DNA from 2 places in the Microbacterium sp. NPDC058062 genome. Region 1 is predicted to be linked to the other one. Evidence: predicted binding sites of a transcription regulator. Region 1 holds the regulator's gene; the other holds the start of a gene.
What was found. Region 1 encodes LexA, which represses DNA repair genes until DNA is damaged. Its sites were predicted from a motif close to TCGAACANNTGTTCGA; they were not measured.

Region 1 (4,847 bases):
GCAGGTGCACACCCACCTCTGCTACTCGGAGTTCGACGTGGTCATCGACGCGATCGCGGCCCTCGACGCCGACGTGACCTCGATCGAGGCCGCCCGCAGCCGCGGTGAAGTGATCGGCGACATCCGGGCGTCGGGCTTCGCGGCCGGGATCGGCCCTGGCGTCTACGACATCCACTCGCCGCGCGTGCCCTCGGTCGACGAGATCACCGACCTCCTGGACCGCACGGTCGGCGAGCTCTCCCTGCGGCGCGTCTGGGTCAACCCCGACTGCGGGCTCAAGACGCGGGGGTACGACGAGACGGTCGCCTCGCTTCGGAATCTCGTCGAGGCGACCGGACTCGTGCGGGAGCGTGTCGGCGTCAGCCTCTAGGCGCGCGGCTTCTTCCCGGATGCCTCGGCCGGCGCGGATGCGTCGGTCGAGGCATCCCCGGCGTCGGGGATGACCTCGGTGTCGTTCTCGTCTTCGATGACCACCGTGTCGGCGTCGATGACGAGGGTGTCGGCGGTGCCGTCGGCGTCGTCGTCCTCGGCATCGACGGACTCCGCGACCGCCACCGCCTCGTCGGGGCGGACCTGCAGCAGCTCGAGGATCCAGGTCACGACGAGCGCGACGATGAGCACGAGGAAGATGTCGCCGGCCGACAGCGGTCGCAGTGCGAACAGCCAGATGACCGCGAGGACGATGATGAGCGTGCGCACCAGGGTGCGGTAGCGGTAGAGCCAGGCGCCGAAGCGTCCCGTGCCGAACCCGTGACTCGCCAGCTGCCGTCGTGCCGACGCGTTGAGGCTCGCAACGGCCTGGCGTGAGCGCACGGCCGGCGTCCAACGGCCGGCGAACCAGCCCAGGATCGCGATGACGACGCCGAGCAGCACGGCGATGGACGCGGTCTGCTGCATCGCGCCGACGAGGCTCTGGTAGACGACGTCGAGCGCTGTGACCGAGAGACCGAGCTGTGCCGCCGTCTGTCCGATGACCGGGTAGCCGACGGCGAACGCGATCGCCAGGGCACCGCCGCCGAGCGCGAATCCGATGCCCGAGCCGAGCACCGCCGTGCTCCGGCGGCGCGCGATGAGGATGCCGAGCACGAAGAGCCCGATCGTGATGATCGGCAGCCACCAGCCCAGCGCCGTGGCGAGGGCGTACGTGGTGCGGATCGTCACGAGCGTGTCGCCGGTGCCGATGATGATGACCTTGTCGACGGCAGGGATCAGCTGCGCGATGCCGACGCCGCGATCGATGAGGTTCTGCTTGACGCGCTCGACGATCGCGCCGAGCTGGATGCCGAGGCCCTGGTCGTTCATCACCACGATGCCGCCGCCGTCGGACGTCGCCGCGGCGGTCAGGGCGCGGTGGGCGGCGCGGGTGGTCGCCGTCCATGTATCGGCGAAGGCGTCCGATTCGACGACGCGGGTGACGGTCTGCGTGAGGAGGTTCTGGAGTCCCTCCGCGGCCGGTGCCTGCAGCAGCTTGAGGGCCTGTGATGCGCGGGGCGGCAGCCCGAGCTGATCGATGCCGTCGAAGACGTTGGCCGTCAGCTCCTCGAAATCGACCTGGGCTTGCACGGCCTCGACGGTCTCGTCGATGATCATCTGCTGCACGGCGGGGTCGTCGGCGAGCGGAGCCAGCGTCTGCACGAACGCGGCCTCGTCGACGAGCTCCAGCCGCGCCCACGCGGTGACGATCGAGATCGGGACGAGGATCGACGCGATCACGATGCACAGCGCGGAGAAGAACGCGCGCCAGCCGCTGCCTGCCGGGCGATTCGCCGCCCTGCCGGTGGCCGGCGCGGGCGCGGCGCCCGCTCTGAGGAGGGCGTTCTCGGCCTCGAGCGCGTCCAGGCGGGCCTGGAGGTCGGGAACGTCTGGCGAGGGCGTGACGGCGGTCATTCCACCCTTATAGCGCGTCGCGCGTACTGCCCACCACCTCTGGCGTCGCGCGATTCGTGCGAAATGGCGTCAGACCGCGCGCAGCACCGCGACGACCTTGCCGAGCACGCTGGCGTCGTCGCCCAGGATCGGCTCGAACGCCGAGTTGCGGGGGAGGAGCCAGGTGTGGCCGTCGCGCTGGCGGAACGTCTTCACGGTCGCCTCGCCGTCGAGCATCGCGGCGACGATGTCGCCGTTGTCGGCGGTGGCCTGCGATCGCACCACGACCCAGTCGCCGTCGCAGATCGCGGCGTCGATCATCGACTCCCCGGAGACCTTGAGCATGAACAGGTCGCCCTTGCCGACGAGCTGGCGCGGGAGGGGGAAGATCTCCTCCACCTGCTGCTCGGCCGTGATGGGGACGCCCGCGGCGATGCGGCCGACCAGCGGCACGAGCGCGGCGTCGCCGACCGACGGAGCGGCGTCGGCGGGGCTCTCGGTGGCGGTCCCGGGCAGGTCGATGAGGACCTCCATGGCGCGGGTCTTGCCCGCGTCGCGCCGCAGGTAACCGCTCAGCTCGAGCTGGTTGAGCTGGTGCGTGACGCTCGACAGCGACTTGAGGCCGACCGCATCGCCGATCTCGCGCATGCTGGGCGGGTAGCCGTGGCGGGCGATCGAGCGCTGGATCACCTCGAGGATCGCGAGCTGCTTCTCGCTCAGGCTCTTGCGCCGGCGGGTCTGGGGCTTCTCTCGCCCGGCCGCGTCGCTCATCTTCCGGCTCCGTCCTGCGCTCGGCCGCCGAGCGCTGTTTCTTCGAATGTCGGAGGCCCGTGGTGGGGTTCTCGTATCGAAACCGTATCCGGATCCCAGGCGATGAGGTGGCAACCTCGCCGCGTGTCGCGTTCGAGAGATCGACGTCGGAATCCGGTATTGACATCGTACAGACTCGAAGATAGCTTCGGAAGAGAGGTTCGCATTCTTCACTCCCGGCCGAGTGGAGAATGCGAATCTCTCCCCATCAGGAGGAGACGAGCATGACCGCGATCGACTTCACGACGTCCATTCCGTCGCCGGCCCGCGCCGCCGGTGCCGCAGCCCAGCGCGCCACGCGTGCCGTGGCCGGGCGATCAACGCGTCTGCGGTTGACGGTGCGCGGTCGTCGTGTGCTCGCCGTGCTGGCCGCGCTTCCGGCCGTGATCGCCCTGAGCGTCGCGGTGCTCGGCGGCGGCGCGGCGCTCGCCTCGCGCGACTCGGGCGCTCCCGCCGGCTCGTTCACGACCGTCACCGTCGCGCCCGGCGAATCGCTGTGGACGATCGCCGAAGAGGTCGCCCCCGACCGCGACCCGCGCGACGTGGTCGACGAGCTCGTGCGGCTGAACGCCCTCGACACCGTCCTCGTCCAGGCGGGCCAGCGCCTCGCGATCCCCGCGGCGTACGACCACTGATCGCGCGGCGCGTCGCGCGACGTCACGCGGCGAGAGGGGCCCGATGGGCGGGCCTACCATGGGATGGGTGAGTGCACGTCTCGAAGATCTCCCCTTACGCGCCGACCTCCGGGGGCAGAAGCCCTACGGCGCCCCGCAGGCACCGCTTCCGGTCGCCCTGAACGTCAACGAGAACACGCATCCGGTTCCGGCCGAGGTCGCAGACGACATCCTCGACTCGATCGCACTCGCTCTGCGCGACGTCAACCGCTACCCCGACCGCGAGTTCACCGCCCTGCGCGAGGGCTTCGCCGACTATCTCGGTCACGGCCTCACCCGCGACCAGATCTGGGCCGCGAACGGCTCGAACGAGGTGCTGCAGCACATCCTGCAGGCCTTCGCGGGGCCGGGTCGCACCGCCTTCGGCTTCACTCCGACGTACTCGATGTACCCGCTGCTCACGCGCGGCACCGGCGCCGAATGGATCTCGGGCACCCGATCGGCCGACTTCACGATCGACGCCGAAGACGCGGCATCCCAGATCGCCGACGCCTCGCCCGACGTGGTCTTCCTCTGCTCGCCGAACAACCCGACCGGCACGCCCCTCGGTCTCGACGTCGTGGAGGCCGTGTACGAGGCCGCCGACGGGATCGTCATCGTCGACGAGGCGTACTTCGAGTTCGCCCCGCACGATGAGCGCTCCGCGCTGACGCTGCTGCCCGGGCGCGAACGACTCGTCGTCTCGCGCACCATGAGCAAGGCGTTCGCGTTCGCCGGTGCGCGCGTCGGCTACCTGGCCGCCGATCCCGCCCTCATCGACGCACTGCGGCTCGTGCGTCTGCCCTACCACCTCAGTGCGCTGACTCAGGCGGCGGCTTCCGCAGCGCTGCGTCATGCTCCGGTCATGCTGGGCATGGTCGACGAGATCGTCGCCCAGCGCGACCGCATCTCGGCCACGGTCGAGGCGCTCGGCTACACGCCCCACGAGTCCTGGACGAACTTCGTGCTGTTCGGCGGCGTGGCCGATCCGGCGGCCACCTGGCAGGCCCTGTACGACGAGGGCGTGCTCATCCGCGACGTCGGCATCCCGTCGCACCTGCGGGTCACCGCGGGCACCGCGGACGAGACCACCGCATTCCTCGACGCCCTCGCCTCGGTAGGATCGGCGGCATGAGCGCCGCACCACGTACCGCCTCGCTGCGCCGGGCGACGAGTGAGTCGACGGTCGAGCTGGAGCTCGATCTCGACGGCACCGGCCGCAGCCGCATCGACACCACGGTGCCGTTCTTCGACCACCTCCTGACCGCGTTCGCGAAGCACTCGCTCACCGACCTGACGGTGCGGGCGTCGGGTGACACCGACATCGACGCCCACCACACCGTCGAAGACATCTCGATCGTGCTCGGCCAGGCGATCCGCGAGGCCCTCGGCGACAAGTCGGGCATCTCGCGCTACGGCGACGCTCTGGTGCCGCTCGACGAGGCGCTCGCGCAGGCCGTGGTCGACATCAGCGGCCGCCCCTACCTGGTGCACACCGGCGAGCCGGCCGGCTTCGAG
Region 2 (4,847 bases), on a different contig from region 1:
TCCATCCCGATCCGACGATCGCCTCGCACAGCTCCTCGAATCGTGCCGGCTCGACGAGCAGGTCTACGTCGGCCGACACCCGCTCCTCGCGCAGGCCATGGAGGTGCAGCGCCGGCCCCTTGATGAGGAGGGCGCGGATGCCTCGCCTCTCGGCCAGCGCGCACACCCAGGCGGCGGCGAGCTCGTCGGCCTCGTCGAGGCGCAGCAGAACCGTCGCGTCGGTCGAGGCATCGGTGGGCACGGGCCCACGATAACGGGGGTTCACGCCGCGAAGTCCTCGCGGGCGCGCCCGACCAGCCCCCTCGCCCGGTCAGGCGGCGAAGTCGTAGCGGGCGCGTCCGCCCAGGCGTGGAGTGCGAGCGGGATCGACGTAGGCGGGTGGGATGAGCCACACCCTGGCTTTTCGGCCGGTGCCTTCGGTGCGTATGTCCCACCCGTTGTCATGTATCCGGTGGTGACAGGATTCACAGAGCAGCACGCCGTTGTCGAGGTCGGTGGGGCCGGCGTCTCGCATCCACCAGCGGATGTGATGCACCTTCGTGAACTGGGGTGGAAGGCCGCACCCGGCGCACCCGCCGTCGCGCTCGCCGAGGGCGAGCTTCTGGGACTTGGAGTAGAGGCGTCGCTCGCGACCCCAGTCGAGGATCTCGCTGTCGCCGCCGAGCACGACGGGGATCACCGAGGCGCTCGACGCGAGCTTGCGGGCCGCGGAGGCCGAGATCGGAGCATCGATGCCGTCGATCTCGGCGGTGCCGATGCCCTCGCGAAGCGTCTCGAGGTCCATGCGCACGACCACGGTGACCCCGTTGAGGGGAAGGTCCTGCTCGTCGCACCCGAGCGCATGCTCGCAGAGGCTCACGAGCGCGTCAGCCTGCATCTGCGGGATCGTGCGGCGCTCAGCATCCGTCGTCTCATCGAGCAGGGGCGTCGCGGGCGCATCGAGTGACTGCGTGAGGCGGGCGTTCTCGGCGTCGCGCTGGGCGCGGAGCTTCGCGGTGACCATGCCTTCGAGCGCAGTCACGACCGGCGCGCCGCTCACGGGGTCGAATTTGCCGTTGATGATGATCATGCCCGAGCGATCGCGGCGGATGGTCAGCGCGGTCTCGGCGGCCAGGTCGGCTTCACGGGGCTCGACCCCGTCGGGGTCGAGCCATGCCTCGGCGCGGAGGATGAGCTTCGACAGGGCGTCGAGGGGGAGCCCGGCGGCCTGCCCGACGAGGAGCTTCTCGGCCTCATCGACCTTCTCGGCGCCGGCGCGGATCGCGACACGGTCGAGCATGGCGATGATCGCCGACGCCGCCTGCGCTCCGATGCGGCCGTCGCTGAGCCCTTGCCCGACGTGCGGATGCCGGGCAGGCGCCTTGTCGCCTGACAGCAGCATGCGCGGCGTCGTGGCTTCGCCGACCTTCACGAGCCGGGCGGCGTCGCCGGTGGTCGTGCCCATCGTCGCGGCGATGAACTGCGTGGGATTGCGGAAGCCCTGGATCTTCGCGAGGCTGTCGGGCCCGAGCTCGGGCCGTGACTGTCGCTGGATCTCGGAAGCCACCAGCGCCTGAACGCTCTCGGCGAGGCGTTTGCCCCGCCCGATCTGCTCGTTGAGGGCGATGAGCTCGGCCGGCGCGAGCGATGCGATGTCGCGCCCGTCGGGAAGGATTCCCCGCGCAATGTCGATCGCCTCGGCGAGGGACGACAGTGCGGTGGTCATGCAATCAGCGTATCGGGTGCGAGCATGAGTGTCAAACATTTGTTCGAATCAGTGCCTCCATTCCCTGACTCATCTCCACGCGGAGCAATCCGGCACTCGCGAGATAATAGAACGTATCTTCTATGATCTCGCGCCCCCTCTCGCTCGCGCCCGGTGCCGAGTAGAATCGCCGCACTGCGCGGCAAGGTCGCGGCGCCCGATCGAGGGGAGTTCGCCATCACCGACGCGCCCACCCTCGCGCCCGCGCAACCATCCACCGCGGCCGTCGCAACCCTGCACCTGCGTCGCACGCAGGGGCGAGGCATCCGTCTGATCGTCATCTATGGCGTGCTGCTGGCACTCGTCGCGTTCTGGCCGACACCCGTGGATCGCGGAGCCTCCGGCCTGCTCGACGCGATCACGCGGGCGGTTCCGTGGCTGACGTACGACCTCATCGAGACGACGGCGAACGTCGCCCTGTTCGTGCCGTTCGGGGTGCTGCTGGCGCTCGTGCTTCCGCTGCACCGCGGACTCGTCGTGCCGATGGCCCTCGCCACCACGCTCGTGATCGAGTCGGGGCAGGCGCTGCTCCTGTCCGAGCGCACGCCGAGCCTGCGCGACATCGTCGCCAACGTGCTGGGCGCCACCATCGGCCTCGCGATCGTGCACCTGATGGAGTGGCGCAAGATTCGGGATTGACGGATGCTGCGCCTCGCGGCTCGTCCGGTTCTCAGGCGCTCGTTCGGCGCTCGGCGTCGATGGATACCCAGCTCGCCTTTGAGAACTACGAGAACTGGTCCCGTTCACACGGCGCGCGCCGCGAGCACCAGCTTCTCCGCGGCGCTGCGCGCGGTGGACACCTTCTGCGCCGACATGGTGGTCGCGCTGTAGCCGGCGGCCGTCTTCACGCCTACCAACCGGGCGAGCGATGGGGCCAGCGACGAATCGGTCTTCTCGAGCAGTGTGATGGCCTCCGCGTGATTGGCCGAGTTGGAGTACTCGCCGAGCTTCGCGCAGCAGATGGCGTCGGACGCCGCGATGCCCGCGTGCACGTAGAGGGTGACGATGCTGTTGGGGCTGGCCTCACCGAGTTCTTGGAGGTCTTCCGCGTCACGCCAGAACCCCTCAGCCTGCGTCAGGCGCCCGGCCCGATCGGCGGCGGTGCAGGTCTTCGTGCGCTGGTTCTTGGGCGTCACGGGCGTCCTTTCCTTCTGAGGGTCTTGCGCAGCCAGTCGCTGTCTTCGGTGAAGGCGATGCCTTCGTCGACGACGGTGCGCAGCAGCGGCTGGGTGGCAGCATCCATCACCTCCTCGACGGTGAGGTCGACGATGCGCGTGTCGTTGCCCGTCCACGCCGTGGCTCCCTTGGTGAGGCGGGCGAGCTGCGCGCCCCACTCGTCGAGAGAGGCTTCGTCACGGCGGACGAGCAGGATGTCGAGGTCGCTGTCGCCCCGCATCTCGCCGCGGGCGGCGGAGCCGAAGAGTGCTCCGAACACCGGCGGCTCGTCCCACGCGGCGACGTGCCCGCGCAGTCGCGTGAGCAGTGCCTGCTTGAGCCCGGCGATCTGGCGGATGGCGGATGCTGCCAGGTGATCGTCGTTGAGTGCGTAAGCGTGTGTGCGGCCGAAGCCGTGCTGCACCACGATTCCCTGCGCGACGAGCCGCCCGAGCGAAGAGCGGATGCCGACGACCGAACGCTCCGGAATCAGCTGGTGCAACCGGGGGACGCTGTACTCGGCGTCGCTGGAAGCGAGCACGCGCAGCACATCACCGTCGACGCTCGTCGTGACGACGGTGAACGGGCGCTGGATCTCCACGGAAGGAATTCTATCCCTGGAGACAGATTTCTGTCTCTAGGGAAGGAAATTCTTCTCACGGGCGAACGCCGAAAGACGCCAGGGGAGGAGTCGTCAGCTCCCGAAGTACTGCCTGGCCGAGCGCGTGTAGAGCAGGATCAGGCCGATGATCGACAGGATGCTGCCGCCGATGGCTGACCAGAGGCTCTCGCCGTTGAACATCCCGAGCACCTCGAGCACGATGTTGGCGATGAACACGATCGTCGCGATCGTGCGGGCCGTGTGGTTGCCGCGCCAGAGCCCCACGCCGACGGCGAGCGTCACGATGCCGATGATGAGGCTGATCCATCCGACGATCGCGGGCCAGGTGATGAAGAGGCCGGCGATGATCACGAAGATCGAGCCGATGATCTGCAGGAAGCCCGAGATCCAGGCGATGATGGCGACGAGGGTGACGCCGAGCGGGCGCTGATTCATTTCGGTCCTCCGTGGCGAGACAGAAGTCGGTTGCGTGGGTCCAACGTAGCGGCTCGCTTCCCCGGATCGGGGGATCGGATGCTGAGACCCGGACTCCTGCCGGCCTCTCAGCGCGCGACGGGCTGACGCGCCGAGGCGCGCCGGCTGATCCAGCGCGGCTGCCCGACGAACCACGGCGAAAGTCGGGTTCGTTCGAGCAGCAGTGCCGCGGTCCACGACCCGATCAGAATGACCACGTAGACCCACCATGGTGCCGTCGCCTCGGGGCGCAGCATCCGGTAGATCCAGATGAGAACCGGGTGGATGAGCACGACCACGATTGCGACGGTCGTGACCCGCGACAGCGCGGGCTGGATTCCTCGAACCACGGTGGAATCGATCGACGAGAACAGCGCGTCGAGCAGCGCGATCGCGCACCAGATCACGATGATCGCGAGCAGACCGCTCACCAGGAGGGTTCCGAACTGGCCGTACTTGAGGTCAAGCCTGGTGAACCCGAAGGTCGCGGCGACCGCGAGGGGTAGGGCGACGGCGGCGATCATCGCCCGGCGACGCGTGTGCGAGGGCATCCACGCCCGCAGCGCGCGTCCTGCGATCGCGAACGAGAGGCTCGGAAGCGCGACGCCGAGCGCCAGTGGAACGGTCGCGAGCTCGTGTCCCCAGATGCCGCCGATCGCGAGCAGCACCGTGCCGAGCGCGACCAGCCACGGAAGCGGCATCCGTTCGATCGCTCGCATCAGGATGGCGACGAAGAAGAGGGCGCTCACGAACCAGAACGTCGAGAAGGGTGCACCGGCGTACATGCCGCCGAGCAGGGGGCCCCTCAGCATCGCCGGGTCGAGGCCGCCCTGTCCGTGAAGCCACAGCGCGTAGAGCGACAGGATGACCAAC

Region 2: a site for LexA is predicted at 1,737-1,752, ahead of ACFVSU_RS15260 (DUF222 domain-containing protein). Genes of this name have one in related genera too.

The regions. Positions count from the first base shown of each region.
Region 1 is NZ_JBHVSC010000006.1:286,588-291,434, forward strand. It holds gene metE (5-methyltetrahydropteroyltriglutamate--homocysteine S-methyltransferase) at 1-370, shown strand, start outside; gene ACFVSU_RS19570 (hypothetical protein) at 367-1,887, opposite strand; gene lexA (transcriptional repressor LexA) at 1,957-2,637, opposite strand; gene ACFVSU_RS19580 (LysM peptidoglycan-binding domain-containing protein) at 2,901-3,311, shown strand; gene ACFVSU_RS19585 (histidinol-phosphate transaminase) at 3,370-4,464, shown strand; gene hisB (imidazoleglycerol-phosphate dehydratase HisB) at 4,461-4,847, shown strand, end outside.
Region 2 is NZ_JBHVSC010000004.1:415,280-420,126, reverse strand. It holds gene ACFVSU_RS15265 (nucleotidyltransferase family protein) at 1-241, opposite strand, end outside; gene ACFVSU_RS15260 (DUF222 domain-containing protein) at 311-1,705, opposite strand; gene ACFVSU_RS15255 (VanZ family protein) at 1,859-2,383, shown strand; gene ACFVSU_RS15250 (hypothetical protein) at 2,488-2,880, opposite strand; gene ACFVSU_RS15245 (nucleotidyltransferase domain-containing protein) at 2,877-3,500, opposite strand; gene ACFVSU_RS15240 (hypothetical protein) at 3,594-3,956, opposite strand; gene ACFVSU_RS15235 (hypothetical protein) at 4,064-4,847, opposite strand, start outside.